Regions from separate parts of the Desemzia sp. FAM 23990 genome, predicted to be linked through region 1. Evidence: predicted binding sites of a transcription regulator. Region 1 holds the regulator's gene; each other region holds the start of a gene.

Region 1 (4,220 bases):
TTATTATTGGGGGAAACCTTGCGGAAATTTAGGCGCAGAGGAAAATTTTTGTTGCTGGATTTTGATCACTATACCTTGATTTCACATTTGCGCATGGAAGGGAAATATGAAGTGGTTCCTTCTGAAGATGAATTAAAAAAACATACACATGTCGTTTTTCATCTGACAGACGGCAGAGATATTCGGTACTTGGACGTTCGTAAGTTTGGACGGATGGAACTGGTCTCTCTGGGAGAGGAAGAAACGGTTGCTGGAATTCAGCGATTGGGGCCCGAGCCTTTTACAGAGGTGTTTTTGCTAGAACCGTTTCAATCTAAGTTAAGCCGCGTTAAAAAAGCCATAAAACCAGCATTGTTGGATCAAGGATTGGTAACGGGATTAGGAAATATTTATGTAGATGAAGCTTTATTTAAAGCTAAGATACACCCCATAAGACCCGGCAATTCTTTGAAGCCGGCAGAAGTTAAAAAGCTGCATCAAGCCATTATCCAAGTGTTGGGGAATGCCATCAAAGCGGGAGGAACTACGATACGATCTTACCTTAACGCATTAGGGGAAGCCGGGCAATTTCAACAAAAACTAACCGTTTATGGACGTACAGGACAACCGTGTATCAATTGTGGAAGACCGATTCAAAAAATGAAAGTTGCTCAACGGGGCACGCATTACTGTGCACACTGTCAAAAATGGACTGAAAAAAATGTCTTGCCTGTAGTATCGGATGAAGTCAAGAGCGAGAGCTAAGGATGGGGGGACTCAAATGTCTTTTGTTTTAGGTCTGACCGGCAGTATTGCTACTGGAAAGTCAACTGTAAGCAATGTTTTTAAACAAGCTGGCGTACCTGTAGTAGATGCTGATGTCGGTGCCCGCGAAGTAGTAAAGCCAGGAACAGAAGGGTTAAAACGGATAGAAGCTGCATTTGGGAAAGAGGTCGTAATGACCAGCGGGAATTTAGACCGCAAAGCATTGGGAAAAATTGTCTTTCAAAACAAAGCGGAATTAAAAAAATTAAATCATATACTGGGTGATTTGATAGCTGTCTGGATTCAGACTGAAAAAGAAAAGTACATTGATCAAGGAGCTCCACTAATAGTGTTGGATATTCCTTTACTATTTGAGAGTGGATATGATCAGGATGTAGAAAAAGTAATGGTGGTAGCCACTACACCCAGTATACAATTGGAGAGGCTGATGCAGCGAGATCAAATTGATGTCAAAGCTGCTCAACAAAAGATAGCTGCTCAACAATCCATTACTGAAAAAATCATGAAAGCCGATTTTGTGATCGATAACAACGGCTCCAAAGAAAACACTCAACACCAAGTGTTGTATTGGCTTGATAAGCAAGATCTTCGTAAATAACCTGGATGCAACAACACGCTAACGAAATCATCAGAATTTATCTGATTTCGTTAGCTTTTTTCAGTTCTTGTAAAAAGGGTTTGGAAAAGGAAAACCTGTTCTGATAAGGAATAAGCTGTTTTTTAGAATTCCTATCTGTGTTATAATAGGCTATATAACAAAGTACAATAGGATGATTATACAAAAAAATACTTTTAAAAAAAGGATGATGAACAGTGCAATGCCCTCGCTGTCAACACAATGGAACTAGGGTCATCGACAGCCGTCCAGCAGATGAAGGACGAGCTATTCGTCGTAGAAGAGAATGCGAATCGTGTCGATACCGTTTTACAACATTTGAAAGAATTGAACGTGTTCCACTATTAGTAGTGAAAAAGAATGGCGATCGCGAAGAATTTAACCGTGAAAAGATCCTTAGGGGTGTAATCCGGTCCTGTGAGAAGAGACCTGTTCCGATGGATCAAATGGAAAAAATTGTGAATGAAATTGAAAATGATATCCGTAGTTTAGGAGAAAATGAAGTGTCTTCAACGGTTATTGGAGAACACGTGATGGAAAAATTAGCAGAGGTCGATGATGTAGCGTATATTCGCTTTGCTAGTGTGTACCGTCAGTTTAAAGACATTGGAGTTTTTATGGAAGAAATGAAAGAATTGGAACGGAAGAAAACCGAAAAGAAATAAGTGATACGAAAGGAGTAGCCAAGTATGTCGTATCCTTGGAAAAACCTGAGTCCTAAAGATGGATTTATGGTCAAACAGAGTGCATTGCTTTCGGATATCGACCAACAGATTCTGACCTTTTTGTATCAACCTTTAATTGGTTCTGCAGCCTACAGTTTATATATGACGTTGTGGACAGAAACAGAGAAAGATACATTTTGGAGTGAAGGGATTCTTCACGCAGAATTGTTGTCGTTATTGAATCTCGGAATGCCAGAAGTGTATCAAGCCAGAATTCGACTGGAAGCTATCGGCTTATTGAAAACTTTTGTCCAAACCGAGCCCGAAAAGCTGTATGTCTATGAACTCCAAAAACCTCAAACGAGTAAAGCTTTTTTTGAAGAAGATTTATTTAGTTTATTGTTATTGGAGCGAGTGGGTGAACGAAAATTCAAGCAATTGCGCAATCGATTTTCAGTCCAGCCCATAAATAAAGATCAATATGCTGAAATTACGAAGTCTTTTTTGGATGTCTATCATATGAATACAGATCAGTTGAAACAACATGAGACCTTATTCAAATCCTCTCGTTCACTGATTGGGGATGCAGCGGAATCTGCAGTCACTTTGAATGCTGACACATTTGATTGGAACTTCTTTTACAATGGATTAAATCAGCACTATGTAAATCGTTCGGCGATTACAGCGGATATTCGTGAAACGATTCTGACGTTGCACCATATGTATGCTATTAATGAATTGTCGATGCAGCATTATATTTTGGAAGCATCAGATATGGATACAGGCGTTATTGATGCACGCAAATTGAAGAAAAATATTGTTGATGATTTCCACCGCGAAAATAAAGAGAAAATACAGTTGCAGGATGTTGTGCAACAAGAACTAGAAGTCACTACGGCCACTCAATCACAAAGGGAACAAGATTTGAAACACCAAGGTTTTTCAGACTCTGATATTCTAGTGATCGAAGCCAGCAAGCAGTATTCTCCGGCTGAATTTATGAACGATATCAAAGAACAGAAAAATGGGTACATCTCTAAACCAGAAGAATGGACATTGGAAGACATTGTAAAAAAATCTCATTTATCGAATCCGGTGATCAATATCTTGATCCATTACATTTTGGTCGTCCAAGGAAAAGTCGTTTTTGAAAAGGGACTGGCTTATACGATATCGAATGATTGGGCTCAAAATGAGATCAAAACACCAGAAGCTGCTTTGAAGAAAGTACGTGACCTGTACCAAGAAAACGCAGAGAAATACCAAAAGAATCAAGACCGGAAGCAAAATACTTCGGCTGCGCGGTCAAATAATAACTATTCACGGAATAAAAACGTTGTTCGCAAAGAGAAGCTGCCAGATTGGGCAAAAGAAGGGTACCAAACACCTAAAGAAACTTCGATTAGTCCAGAAGCGGAAAAACAACTTCAAGAAAGACTGGCACGTATTCAGAATATGCAAAAAGAAGGTGAGTAATCATGGATGATGTAGGAAAAAGCCTGACAAAAATCATCAAAGAGAGAAAATGGAACGAAGAGTTCAACAACTTGATGCAAGACGTTATGAATGATACAGATGTCGTACAGTTTATCCAAGAGCACAATGAGGAACTGGATCGAGCAGCTATCGAAAAAAGCGCAGCTAAATTGTACGAATTTGTCAATGAAAAGAAAAAATACCAGAATAATAAAGACAATCAATTGGCTCCTGGATATCAACCCAAATTGATTATGAATCACCACTATATTGATGTGACTTATGTGCCAACATCTGAATTAGTGGCAAAACAAAGGGAGAAAAGTATTAAGAATTTGATTCATTCGATGGATATGCCAAAAGGTATTCGTGAAGCAACACTCAAGGAGTTTCAAACTACGAATGAACGACTTCAAGCAAAGATAGAAGCTTTTGATTTTGTGGAAGCATATCTGAATGAACCGAAGAAGTTTCACCGAGGGCTATATTTACAAGGTTCATTCGGTGTAGGAAAGACCTATTTACTTGGTGCGATTGCCCATGAACTAGCAAAAAGCGGCTATTCATCTACCTTAATGCATTTCCCTTCTTTTGCGGTAGAAATGAAACAATCCATAGGTCAAAATACGACAGGTGAAAAAATCGAAGCCGTTAAGCGGGCGCCTATCTTAATGTTGGATGATATCGGAGCAGACTCC
Region 2 (4,220 bases), on a different contig from region 1:
TCGTACACGCTCACATAATTGCAGCAATACTGGCGTATTCAAGAACGGCTCCCCGCCTAACAAAGTTAACCCTTGGACATAAGTCTGTCCTAGATCAGCAATAATTTGATCTTCTAGTTGTTGTGTGTATTCTACTCCGTATGAAAAATCTTGAGCGATTTTATTGTAACAGCCCGGGCAGTTGAACAAGCATCCGCTGACGTAAACACTGCATCGAATACCTTCTCCATCCACAAAATTAAAGGGTTTATAGTCCGCTATTTTTTTCTGGGTCCACTTTTCAGACAGCCAAGCTTTAGGTTTTGGCTGCTGTGGAATTCTAGGCGCCATTTTATCGTCCTCCTCCACTCATTATGCTTTTAAACAAGATAAGTGCGTTCATCTGTAATGTGTTTCTTACGCGCCGCGATTTCTTCATGACGTCCATGGACCATTGGGCGTTGTTGCGGATTCCCTAAATACCCGCAAGTCCGTTTTACCACATCACAAGTCATTGGGTCTGTATTGAAGCACGCTGGGCACTGGAAACCTTTAGCGGTTGGTTCAAATTCGCCATTGTACCCACATTTGTAACAATGATCGATAGGAGTATTCGTACCTAGATAACCTATTCGGTCGTACGCAAAATCCCATACGGCTTCCAGAGCTTTTGGATTCTGACGCAGTACTGGATACTCGCAATAATGGATAAAGCCGCCGGAACAATACTGCGGATAGACTTTTTCAAACTCGATTTTTTCAAATGGAGTCGGTTGTTTGCGCACATCATAATGAAAACTATTGGTATAATATTCTTTATCAGTAATACAAGCGATTTCTCCAAATTTCTGTTTGTCCAATCGGCAAAAACGATCTGTTAAACTTTCAGAAGGCGTAGAATAAACACTAAAGTGATAATCGTATTCAGCAGCCCAAACGTCAGCATTTTGCTTCATTTGACGCACTATCTCTATAGTAAATTCTTTAGCTTCTTTGTTGGTTTCCCAATTTGGACCATAGAAAACAGTCGCGACTTCATATAACCCGATGTATCCGATCGAAACCGTGCAGCGTTTGTGTTTAAAGACTTCATCCACTGCGTCTTCATCACTTAAGCGCGTGCCAAATGCACCATATTTGTACAAAATAGGCGCATTTTCTGGTGTCGCTTCTTTTACTCGACCAATGCGATAAACTAAAGCATCTTTCACGACCTGCATACGCTCGCTGAACACATTCCAGAATTTCGCTTTGTCTCCATTCGATTCAAGAGCAATGCGCGGCAGATTTAACGTTACCACGCCTAAATTCATACGCCCGGAATTTACTTCATTTCCATTTTCATCTTGCCAGCCTTGTAAAAAAGAACGGCACCCCATTGGAGCTTTAAAACTGCCTGTCAATTCAACGATTTTATCGTAGCTAAGAACATCCGGATACATCCGCTTAGTGCTGCATTCAACTGCTAATGCCTTCACATCATAATTAGGGTCTTGCGCCTCTAAATTCACTCCACGACGTAATGTAAAGACCAGTTTTGGAAAAATAGCGGTTCTTTTTTCTTTTCCCAACCCTTCAATACGCACTTGTAGAATCGCCTTTTGAATCTCTCGTTCAAATTCATTCGTTCCTAGTCCAAATCCCAGTGTTGTAAAAGGAGTTTGTCCGTTAGACGAATAAAGGGTATTGATTTCATACTCTAAGCTTTGCATAGCATCATAAATATCTTTTTTGGTTTTAGCAAATGCATATTTGTGTTTTCTTTCTTTTCCATCGATCCAATATTCTGCATCTGCTATATGCTTTTGGTAATTCTTTTCCGCATAAGGCGCCAACAATTCATCTACCCGATCGGCGCTGCATCCGCCATACTGACTAGAAGCAACATTGGCAATGATTTGTGCCATTTGGGCTGTAGCCGTATTGATCGATTTTGGTGATTCCACCTCTGCATTCCCAACTTTAAAACCGTTTTCAAACATGCTTTTAAAATCGATCAAACAACAGTTTGTCATTGGTGAGTAAGGTTGATAATCCAAATCGTGAAAATGGATATTTCCTTTTAAGTGGGCATTTGCTACATGCTTAGGCAGCATTTGCAATCCGATTGCTTTGGCTACACTTCCTGCTGTCAAATCACGTTGAGTATTGAACACTTTACTGTCTTTATTCGCATTTTCATTGATAACGGTCTCGTCTCGTGAAAGCAGCTTGTTGATCGACTGATTGACATCTGTGGACTGTTGTCGCTCAATATCCCGCATACTCCGGTAATGGATGTAAGCTTCGGCCATCTTAGTTTCCCCAGCTTCCACTAAACAGTGTTCCACAATGCTTTGTATTTCATAAATTTTGATGTCTTCTTTGAAGCGATGAGCTATTTCGTGGTCGATTTGCAAAGCTAAAGTGTAAATTTTAGTCATGCGGAACTCATCTACCAGATTTTCTACTTGTAATGAACACTTCATCAAAGCATTCATTATTTTATCGAGGTCATACGGTATCATCCGATCATCTCGTTTGATCACATTCAGCATCTCATTTTTCGTCGTAACAACTAATGGACTCATCATTTTTTACCCCACTCACTATTAATTAGTTCATTTATTAACATATTTAAAATCCTACTAAACACTATATATAGTATGTAAATCCAATAAAACAATCTATATATGGATAACCATATTATAAACATCACAAATAAAAATAGCAATAACATTTGACCAATTTTAAATTAAATTCCCTCTGTCCTGTATCCATCTTATCTTCATTCATTTTGAACAAATTGTTACTATTGAATATGAGAAAAAGCACAATACTATCGCTTTCTAAATATTAGTATGCTAAAATTATGCAGATAAAGTGAGACTTCATTTAGTGGTGCAATTTACTCCGCTGAATGTTAGTTGAACTAATCGGGCTTTTACTGGTTGTGGAGTTCTACTTTAAATTTCTGTTGCGCGATCAACAAAAAATTGGAAGCCGGAGACATACAACTAGTTGACCTGCGACAATATAAAGAATAGAGGGAATAAATTAATGATCACTGTATCGGACGTAAGTTTGCAATTTCCTGATCGTAAATTATTTGATGAAGTGAATTTAAAATTCACTCCAGGGAATTGTTATGGCTTGATTGGAGCAAATGGTGCTGGAAAATCAACCTTTTTAAAAATTTTATCTGGTGAAATCCAACCATCTACCGGGAATATTTCTATGGCTGCAGATGAACGTATGGCAACCTTAAAACAAAACCATTATGATTATGAAGACCAAACGGTTTTAGACACTGTTATTATGGGCCACAAACGCTTGTATGACATTATGCAAGAAAAAAATGCTATTTATATGAAACCTGATTTTTCTGACGAAGACGGCATCAAAGTTGCCGAACTTGAAGGAGAATTTGCAGATTTAAATGGTTGGGAAGCTGAACCTGAAGCAGCTACATTACTACAAGGGTTAGGCATTCAAGAAGACTTGCATTACCTAAAAATGAGTGAATTATCTGGTGGACAAAAAGTGAAAGTCTTATTAGCTCAAGCTTTATTTGGCAAACCAGATGTTCTATTATTGGATGAGCCTACCAATGGATTGGATAAAAAGTCTATCGAATGGTTGGAAGAGTTCTTAATCAATTTTCAAAATACGGTCATCGTTGTTTCTCATGACCGCCACTTCTTGAATAAAGTCTGTACACATATGTGTGACGTAGACTTTGGTAAAATTAAATTGTACGTTGGAAACTATGACTTCTGGTTGGAGTCTAGTCAACTAGCTGCTAAATTGCAAGCTGACCAAAACGCGAAAAAAGAAGAAAAAGTAAAAGAACTACAAGACTTTATTGCTCGATTCAGTGCAAATGCTTCTAAATCGAAACAAGCAACTTCTCGTAAGAAAACACTGGAAAAAATTACTTTGGATGATATCCAACCTTCTACTCGCCGTTACCCATTTGTCGGCTTCGAACCTGAACGCGAAATTGGAAATGACTTATTGCGTGTGGAAAACATTTCTAAATCTATCGATGGCAAACAAATTTTGAGCAACATCAGCTTTAGTTTGAACAAAGATGACAAAGTAGCCTTCACAGGAGAAAGCGATATTGCTATCACAACTCTCTTCAAAATCATTATGGGTGAAATGGAACCTGATTCAGGTACGATCAAATGGGGAGTTACCACTTCTCAATCTTATTTACCAAAAGACAATTCAGCTGAATTTGCAAATGGCAAGTTAAC
Region 3 (4,220 bases), on a different contig from region 1:
CACCTAAACCGATTGTATGGTAGCGGTCATTTCCATTTTTGATCGAAGGAACAGCTGAAATGCTGGATTGATCCGTAACAGTTGTCAACGCACGCACCATTGCATTCACTGATTTGCCAAAATCTGGAGATTTCATCAAGTTTACGATATTGGTCGAACCTAGGTTACAACTAATGTCAGTTCCTAAAGTTTCATAGGATTGATCATTATTGATCAGTGAAGGTTCTTGTATTTGCAAGATTTCACTACATAAGTTACTCATCGTGATCGTTCCATAAACCGGATTTTCACGGTTTGCTGTATCAATGTTGATGATATAAGGATAACCAGACTCTTGTTGCAATTTAGAGATTTCATTTTCCAAGTCACGTGCACGGATTTTTGATTTCCGTACTTCTTCATTATTTACCAAATTATCGTACTCAGCAGTAATGTCTACATAGGCAAAAGGTCTGCCATAAATGCGTTCCACATCATACGGGCTGAACAAGTACATCTGCTCATCATGGGCACACAATTCGTAGAATTTATCCGGTACAGTCAAACCAAGAGAGAGTGTTTTAACACGGACCTTTTCATCGGCATTTTCTTTCTTAGTCGATAAGAAAGAAACAATGTCCGGATGGAAGACGTTCAAATATACTGCTCCAGCACCATTGCGTTGTCCTAACTGATTTGAATAGCTGAAGCTGTCTTCCAATAATTTCATAACTGGGACAACACCGCTAGAGGCATTTTCAATTTTCTTGATTGGATCTCCTGCAGCACGCAAGTTGGACAAGTTCACTCCAACTCCGCCACCGATACGCGACAATTGCAATGCACTGTTGACGGTACGGCCGATGCTGTTCATGTCATCTGTTGCTTGGATCAAGAAACAAGACACTAATTCACCACGACGTTTACGTCCAGCGTTTAAGAAGGTAGGAGTAGCCGGTTGATAACGTTGATTGATGATTTCATCCGCAATCGTCCAAGCCAATTCTGTGTCGCCCTCTGCTAAATACAAAGCGTTAAACACAATACGGTCTTCATAACGTTCTAAGAAACGTTTGCCATCATTCGTTTTTAAAGCATATTGTGTGTAGAATTTGTAAGCCGACATAAACGAACGGAAGCGGAATTTACGGTTGTACATTTCATTAAACAAGTCTTTAACGAATTGTCTGTCGTATTGGTTCAAAAATTCTTCTTCGATATAATCGTTAGTAATCAAGTAGTTTAATTTTTCATCTAAAGTATAGAAGAAAACCGTGTTGGGATTCACATATTCCAAGAAGTAAGCACGCACGGCTTCACGATCTTTGTGCAATGGGATAGATCCATTGACTGGTCGATTCAATTCATTGTTCAGTTTAAAATAAGTGACCTCATTGGGTTTTGTAGCTAATTTAGGCTTTTCCAAGGTCGTTCACCGCTTTCTTTAATTTTTTTACATCTTCGTCATTCCCTTGAAATTCAAAGGTATGTAATAATGGTACATCATATTCAGCTGCCAAATCTTTTGCTGTAAAGACAAACAATTGAGCAAAATTCAAGTTCCCGCCGCCCGCGATGCCCTTAAAGTACTGTTTGTTATCAGCAGTTTCAAGAAAATCATTCAGAATTTCGGTAGCTTCTTTTTCATAGGTCGGCGTAACGATCACAAAAGGTTCGTTAATACTGATAAATGGATTTGTCGGAGTCAATTCCAACAAATCCATATCTAATTTTTGAACAAATTTTCTCGTTTGGCCGGTTAAAGAAATAAAAACTATTTTCATGCTAATTGGTCCAATAAATCTGGGCGGAATCCATTAAATGCATCTTGTCCATCAGCTAAGATGACAGGTACAGAGCTGAAACCTAATTCTTTGACTTCTGCTAATGCTTCTTCAGACTCAAATATATCTTTTATTTCGTAAAGAACACCTTTATCATCTAAGTATTTTTTGGTAAAATTACATTGCATGCAATTTGGTTTTGAGTAAATTACGATAGTTTTATCAGCCATTTTTCATTCTCCTTTGAACTTTTCTCTTAGTAGTTTTTATTCTACACTCCTTCAAAGAGAGTTGCAATCGAAATACTATATTTTGATAAATTATCCTATTCACAAGCTTCTAAACACAATATGTAGTGTTTTGCAAGCTTTTTTATTTTTGTCCGAAACAGCAAAAAAAGACTTCCATAACGCATTTTTACGGAAGTCTTTGATTTTTTTTTTATAAAGCAGGCGCATTATTTTTTTTTACTCGACTTACAAACTCAGTAAAGAGTTGTTGCATTTTTTTATCGGTTTTAATCATCAACTCTGGATGCCACTGAACGGCTACGATACTAGTTTCAGGATCTTTAGCTTCAAAAGCTTCAATCAATCGGTCCTTGCTCCAAGCAACTGCTTCAAATGGATCTGCTAATTCTTTGATGGCTTGATGATGATAAGAATTGACAACATAAGTCGTTCCGTAAATTCTAGCTAAACGACTGTCGGGATCAATAGTCACCGTATGAGCTCCATTGTCATACATCGTTTGTTGAATATGTTGCACGGTCAAATCTGAGTAAGAGCTAGCCAGATCTTGATACAAAGAACCTCCGAAAGCCACATTTAAGATCTGCATCCCACGGCATACTGCTAAGATTGGTTTCTTTTGCTGAATGGCTTCATTGATCAAAGCTATTTCAAAAGTATCTCGAATAGGACTAGTTGTTCCTAAAGCAGGAATCGGTTCTTCACCATACAATAGAGGGGAAACATCTTGACCACCAGCTAATAATAATCCATCGATTCGCGAAATGTATTCTTTCGCATCTTCTGGGTTTCCAAGCGGGAGGACAGAAGGCAGACCGTAAGCGGTCGTTATTCCCTCTACAAAACCTTGAGGAGTATACGTAATCGGCAATCCATCAAAATTAGGCGATTGTGGGGTTAAAATATTTCCCGGAATTCCAATAATCGGTTTCATCAATACACTTCCTTTCCAAAAGCAAACCAATCCATTATGGTTAGCCCTTATTTTACATGAATTAGGATGAAAAAGGTAGTGCGACTATAATGTGGATGAGGAAAACTTGTTTAAATTACATTGTGCTTAATTTAACATGCTTGTGCGTTTGAAAGTTTTTTTATGTCTTTAATGTTGTTTTAACAATGTGTAAATATTGTTCGTTTTTGTATAAAGTAGTGAAAATATACGATTATTCTGTTATTATTAGCCTATTAAAGGAAGCAGAGAAAAGAGGGATTCTTCATGTCAGTTTTAGAAATCAAAGATTTGCATGTTTTTATAGAAGAAAAGGAAATTTTAAAAGGGGTCAATTTGGTCATTAAAACAGGTGAGATCCATGCCATTATGGGACCAAATGGGACAGGGAAATCCACCTTATCAGCAGCTATCATGGGACATCCAAGCTATACTGTCACAAAAGGCAAGATTTTATTAGATGGAGAAAATGTGCTGGAAATGGAAGTGGATGAACGCGCTCGAGCGGGATTATTTTTAGCAGTCCAATACCCAAGTGAGATTGCTGGGGTCACGAACGCTGAGTTCATGCGAGCAGCTATCAATGCCAGAAGAGCAGAAGACGACAAAATCGGCGTCATGTCATTTATTAAAAAATTGGATGAAAAAATGGCAGTATTAGATATGCCGGAAGAAATGGCTGAACGTTATCTGAACGAAGGATTTTCCGGCGGGGAGAAGAAGCGAAATGAGATTTTGCAATTGATGATGATTGAGCCTACTTTTGCTATTTTAGATGAAATCGATTCAGGATTAGATATCGATGCCCTGCAAGTGGTGTCTAAAGGGGTCAACGCGATGCGTGGAGAGAACTTTGGTTCATTGATTATTACGCATTACCAACGTTTATTGAATTATATCGTGCCAGATGTAGTGCACATCATGATGAACGGTAAAGTGGTCTTGACTGGTGGAGCCGAATTGGCCAGACGTTTAGAAAGTGAAGGGTACAAAGGGATCAGCGAAGATTTAGGATTAGAAGTAGAAACCACTGAAGGTTAGGAGGAAATGAGATGAAAGTTACGAGTTCTTTGAACCACTTTGAAGCTGTAAAACAATTTTCTCAAAAACACCAAGAACCAGAGTGGATGTTGGAATTAAGATTAGAAGCTTATGATCAGATTGACCAACTGGAGCTTCCGGTTATTGAGAGGGCTCATTATGAACGTTGGCCGCTAATGGAAGTACCGGCAAGTACATTTGAAGACGACGAAT
Region 4 (4,220 bases), on a different contig from region 1:
ATCTTGCATTCTAACACCTGTTTTAACAGTTTGAGTTAATTTGTTAAAGTCGACTGATTGCGTATCTTTGTTGACCATTTGCGCCAAATTAACGGCTGCCAAATTACAAACAGAGAAAGGAGCTAAAGGTTGTTCGCCACAAGGGTTCGTAGCCACTACTTTTTGCCCATATGCAGTAGCATTAGTTTTCTTATTGGCATTGTCGATAAAGAAAACGCCAGGTTCTGCAGAATAAGTTGCACAAATGTTGATCAATTTCCATAATTCACGTGCACGAATAGAACGATAAATACGCACTCCATGTCCTTGAGCTTCCCATTCGCGAACATCTCCGCAATCAGCCCAATGAGCATTGTAATAGTCCATTTCTTCTGGGCTGTAGTTTTCTACATCGGGGAATTTCAATTGATATTTGTCATCGTTTTCTACAGCCTGCATAAAATCATCTGTTAAACAAAGAGAGATGTTAGCACCTGTTAAGAAGTCAGGATTATGGACCGAGTAAGTACCGCCTGTCTGCAATTTGTCTTCAGCTTCTTTAATGATAGAAACATCGAATCCGCCAGTTCCAGGCATATTTTTGTAATTCAATACTCCTTGATACAAGGCTTTTTCTTTTTCAATGAAAGGAGTAAATTTCAATTTTTCCTGTGCTAATTTTTTGATTTGCTCGTCTTCTGTTTGTTCAATCAAGAAACGAAGAATACGCGGGTTTTGCATTTTGGAAATAATAAATTCGATTACGTCCGGATGCCAGTCAGCCAGCATGATCATTTGTGCCCCACGTCGGCTGCCGCCTTGTTCTACTAAGTGTGTCAATTTAGCAATGTCGTCTAACCAAGAGATAGAACCGGAAGATTTTCCGTTCACGCCACGCGCTAATGTATTGCGCGGACGTAAAGTAGAACCGTTCGTTCCAACACCGCCGCCACGACTCATAATTTCCATAACTTGTTTACGGTGATCCGAGATCCCTTCGCGAGAGTCTTCTACGAATGGCATCACATAACAGTTAAAATAAGTAACATCTGTTTGAGACCCTGCACCATACAAGACACGACCAGCTGGTACAAAGTTTAAAGAACTTAATTCTGCATAGAAAGCGTCAAAATCAGTCTTCGCTTGTTGAGGATCTACTTCAACCTCTGACAATCCGCTAGCATTTCGTTTCGCGATTTGTTCATAATAGATTTCTAAAGGTTTTTCAATGATATCGATACTACGGACGATTTCACCTGTTTCACGTTCATGAGCATCTTCTAGATTGCTTCTATATTCTTCTTCGACAAGAATAGTTGCCTGATTTTTTTGATGATTTAGTTCTGTGATAAAACCAATACCGCGAGCTGGATATTTTGGATCTTCTTTAATGGTTAAAACCACTAAATCACCTGTAGAGAGAGTCATTTTTGAAGTGTCTTTAAACGAATAACGATCGAGCATTACTAAGCGAGATACTCCTTCAAAAGTTAATTTCATCTCCTCAGTGATAGGATGAACTGGAGGGAACCCTTTTATATCCTCATTCAATTGTTTTTTATCTAACGTTGCTTTCGATGATACATTCATCGCCATAACCAACACCCCTATCTTTAGTCAATAATCACACAAAAAAACACAATATATAGTGTGGTGAACTTGATTTTTACACTATATATTGTAATACCTTATTTATTATATAGCAAATAAAATATGTTTTTAAGTCTTTATTTCTAAGAGAAAATGTGCTTAGCTTTTGAAAAGGCAGATGAAAGCAAGGACAGCTAGGAAAGAGGTCAAAATAAAAAAACTCAGTTTTTTTCTGAGTTTTTTTATAAGAAATAAGTGAACCAACTTGTACATTATTCGGTCAAAAAATCTAATGCATAATTCACATGCAATTCAGTTGCAATTGCCAATCCACGTTCATCAATATCGAAGTTTTCATGATGATGACCATACCAAGTATCCGGATCATCAGGATTTCGAGTTCCTACAAAAGCATACACACCCTGAGCAACAGCCAAATAGTCAGCAAAATCATCTGCTCCCATACTTTTTGGTGCATTGGTAATGATGTTTTCGTTTCCGACAATTCCAGCGGCTATCCGTTCAGCACGTTTAGCCGCAATTGGATCATTGATAAGGGGAGCGGCAGCATCGTAGTTTTCAAATTCGATCGTCGTCCGATGAGCTTTAGCTACTTCACGGGCTACACGTTCTACAGCCTCCAAAACGAACTGGCGTGTTTCATGACTGAATGTTCGAACGGTTCCTTCTAAACTTGCTTCATTAGCGACGATATTGTACCTCGTACCAGCGTTCAATACACCGACAGCAACAACTGCTTGATCCAATGGGTCTACTTCGCGCGCGACGATGCTTTGTAATTCAACTGTAATGGCCGCTGCGGTTAATAAAGCATCTTTTCCTAAATGGGGTTTGCCTACATGGCTGCTTTTTCCATGCACTTTGATGCTGAAAATATCACATGAAGCATTTGAAGCACCAGAAGTGATTTCGATTTTTCCGGTAGGAGTGCCAGAAGAAACATGGATTCCGAATACTTGATCCACATTATCTACAAAACCGCCTTTGACAAATTGACGAGCACCGGCACCGATTTCTTCTGCTTGCTGAAAGGCTAATTTAATCGTTCCGTTGAATTCAGCTTCATGATTTTTCAGAATTTTAGCGGCGCCGAGTAGAGCAGAGGCGTGACCATCATGACCGCATGCATGATGTAAGCCAGATTTTAATGATTTATACGGCTTATCTTTAGCATCTTCTAATTCCAATGCATCAATGTCTGCCCGTAAAAGAATGGTTTTTCCTGGACCTTTTCCGCCAGTAATGGTTCCAATAGCTCCAGTTTCGCCGACAGACTCATGGGGTATACCTAATTTGTCGAGTTCTTGTTTAATGCGTTTGATCGTTTCAAATTCCTTCAAGCTTGGCTCAGGATGTTGGTGGAAAAAGCGTCTTAAAGCAATCACCTCATCGGCACCGTGTAAAACTTCTTCTTTGATTGTTGTTTGTGTGAGTGTTGTCGTCATGAATGATTTCCTCCTTAGAATGTTGGTGTTGTTGTTTTTTTGGTTTCTGATCTGAAACGAGCTGCGCAAGGCAGACTCTCTACGATTTCACTTTCCCTTTTAGTTGGGAAAAGCACCCAATTAAAAGGGAAAGGTGAACTCTACGAGAGTCTAAACGCCTTGCTCCGCTCTCTGTTTTAAACGAGTTGCGAAAAGCTGCCTATGCGACTATAAGCTAATCCCAACTGTCAGGTAAAAAACACCTGCCTGTTGGGATTTTCTTATAGTCGATAGGCAAAACGCTTTTCTCCGCTCTCTGTTTTAGTCCCAGGCTGGTACAGAAGATCCTTTGGAGGATTCTGCGATTACTTCTTTAGTGTCTTCTGCTTGATAAGCTTCTACGACTTTTTGGTACAATTCGTTTTCTGTATCTTCGGCACGTGCTACGATGATGTTGATGTAGGGTTCAGAGTTGTCATCGACTGGTTCTAGGAAGATAGCGTCTTCTACAGGGACGAATCCTGCATCAACTGCCATACCGCTGTTAATGATGGAAACAGCTACGTCAGGAAGAGAGCGGGCTGTTTGAGCAGCATCTAGTTCTTGGATCTCAAGGTTTAAAGGGTTATCTGTAATATCGTTCACTGTAGGTGTTGTTTCAGCTGCAGGATCAACTGTAATCAAACCAGCTGTTTGCAACAAGAGCAATGCGCGGCCCCCGTTGGTAATGTCATTTGGAATCGCCACAACATCGCCATCTTTGATTTCTTCAATAGAAGTAAGGTTTTGAGAATAAATACCAAGTGGAGCGATCACGGTATTTCCGATAGCTGTTAAATCTGTTCCACTATCTTCGTTGTAAGAATCTAAGAAGATTTGATGTTGGAAAGAGTTCAAGTCTACTTCGCCTTCATCCAATGCGTTATTGGGTTGTGCGTAGTCAGTGAATTTTACTAATTCTAACGTAATACCGTCTTCTTCTAACTTATCTGCTACAAAATCCCACACATCTTGATCTTCTCCGATAACACCCAATGTAACTGTTTGGTCTTCATCTCCTGCAGCTGTATTCCCGCAAGCTGCTAAGACCAAAGCCCCAAATCCTAATACGATACTAGATAATAATTTTTTGCTGTTTTTCATGATGATTTCTCCCTTTTATGTGTTTTAGTTTGATTAATGACTGGTTTTTTTGACAAAATAATT

Evidence for each region. The regulator NrdR, encoded in region 1, represses ribonucleotide reductase genes. The targets are predictions, from matches to a motif close to ACACNATATATNGTGT.
Region 2: a site for NrdR is predicted at 2,611-2,626, ahead of nrdD (anaerobic ribonucleoside-triphosphate reductase). Genes of this name have one in related genera too.
Region 3: a site for NrdR is predicted at 2,107-2,122, ahead of nrdH (glutaredoxin-like protein NrdH). Genes of this name have one in related genera too.
Region 4: a site for NrdR is predicted at 1,616-1,631, ahead of ACEN4I_RS05365 (vitamin B12-dependent ribonucleotide reductase). Genes of this name have one in related genera too.

What each region holds. Positions count from the first base shown of each region.
Region 1 is NZ_JBGQQW010000008.1:471-4,690, reverse strand. Features, by position in the region: gene mutM (DNA-formamidopyrimidine glycosylase) at 1-744, shown strand, start outside; gene coaE (dephospho-CoA kinase) at 761-1,363, shown strand; gene nrdR (transcriptional regulator NrdR) at 1,579-2,046, shown strand; gene ACEN4I_RS04585 (replication initiation and membrane attachment family protein) at 2,071-3,522, shown strand; gene dnaI (primosomal protein DnaI) at 3,525-4,220, shown strand, end outside.
Region 2 is NZ_JBGQQW010000003.1:20,512-24,731, forward strand. Features, by position in the region: gene nrdG (anaerobic ribonucleoside-triphosphate reductase activating protein) at 1-330, opposite strand, end outside; gene nrdD (anaerobic ribonucleoside-triphosphate reductase) at 360-2,552, opposite strand; gene ACEN4I_RS01605 (ABC-F family ATP-binding cassette domain-containing protein) at 3,019-4,220, shown strand, end outside.
Region 3 is NZ_JBGQQW010000006.1:52,629-56,848, reverse strand. Features, by position in the region: gene nrdE (class 1b ribonucleoside-diphosphate reductase subunit alpha) at 1-1,405, opposite strand, end outside; gene ACEN4I_RS03675 (ribonucleotide reductase stimulatory protein) at 1,392-1,763, opposite strand; gene nrdH (glutaredoxin-like protein NrdH) at 1,760-1,993, opposite strand; gene ACEN4I_RS03665 (gamma-glutamyl-gamma-aminobutyrate hydrolase family protein) at 2,205-2,948, opposite strand; gene sufC (Fe-S cluster assembly ATPase SufC) at 3,234-4,007, shown strand; gene sufD (Fe-S cluster assembly protein SufD) at 4,019-4,220, shown strand, end outside.
Region 4 is NZ_JBGQQW010000009.1:65,023-69,242, forward strand. Features, by position in the region: gene ACEN4I_RS05365 (vitamin B12-dependent ribonucleotide reductase) at 1-1,569, opposite strand, end outside; gene ACEN4I_RS05370 (amidohydrolase) at 1,842-3,035, opposite strand; gene ACEN4I_RS05375 (MetQ/NlpA family ABC transporter substrate-binding protein) at 3,336-4,157, opposite strand; gene ACEN4I_RS05380 (methionine ABC transporter permease) at 4,191-4,220, opposite strand, start outside.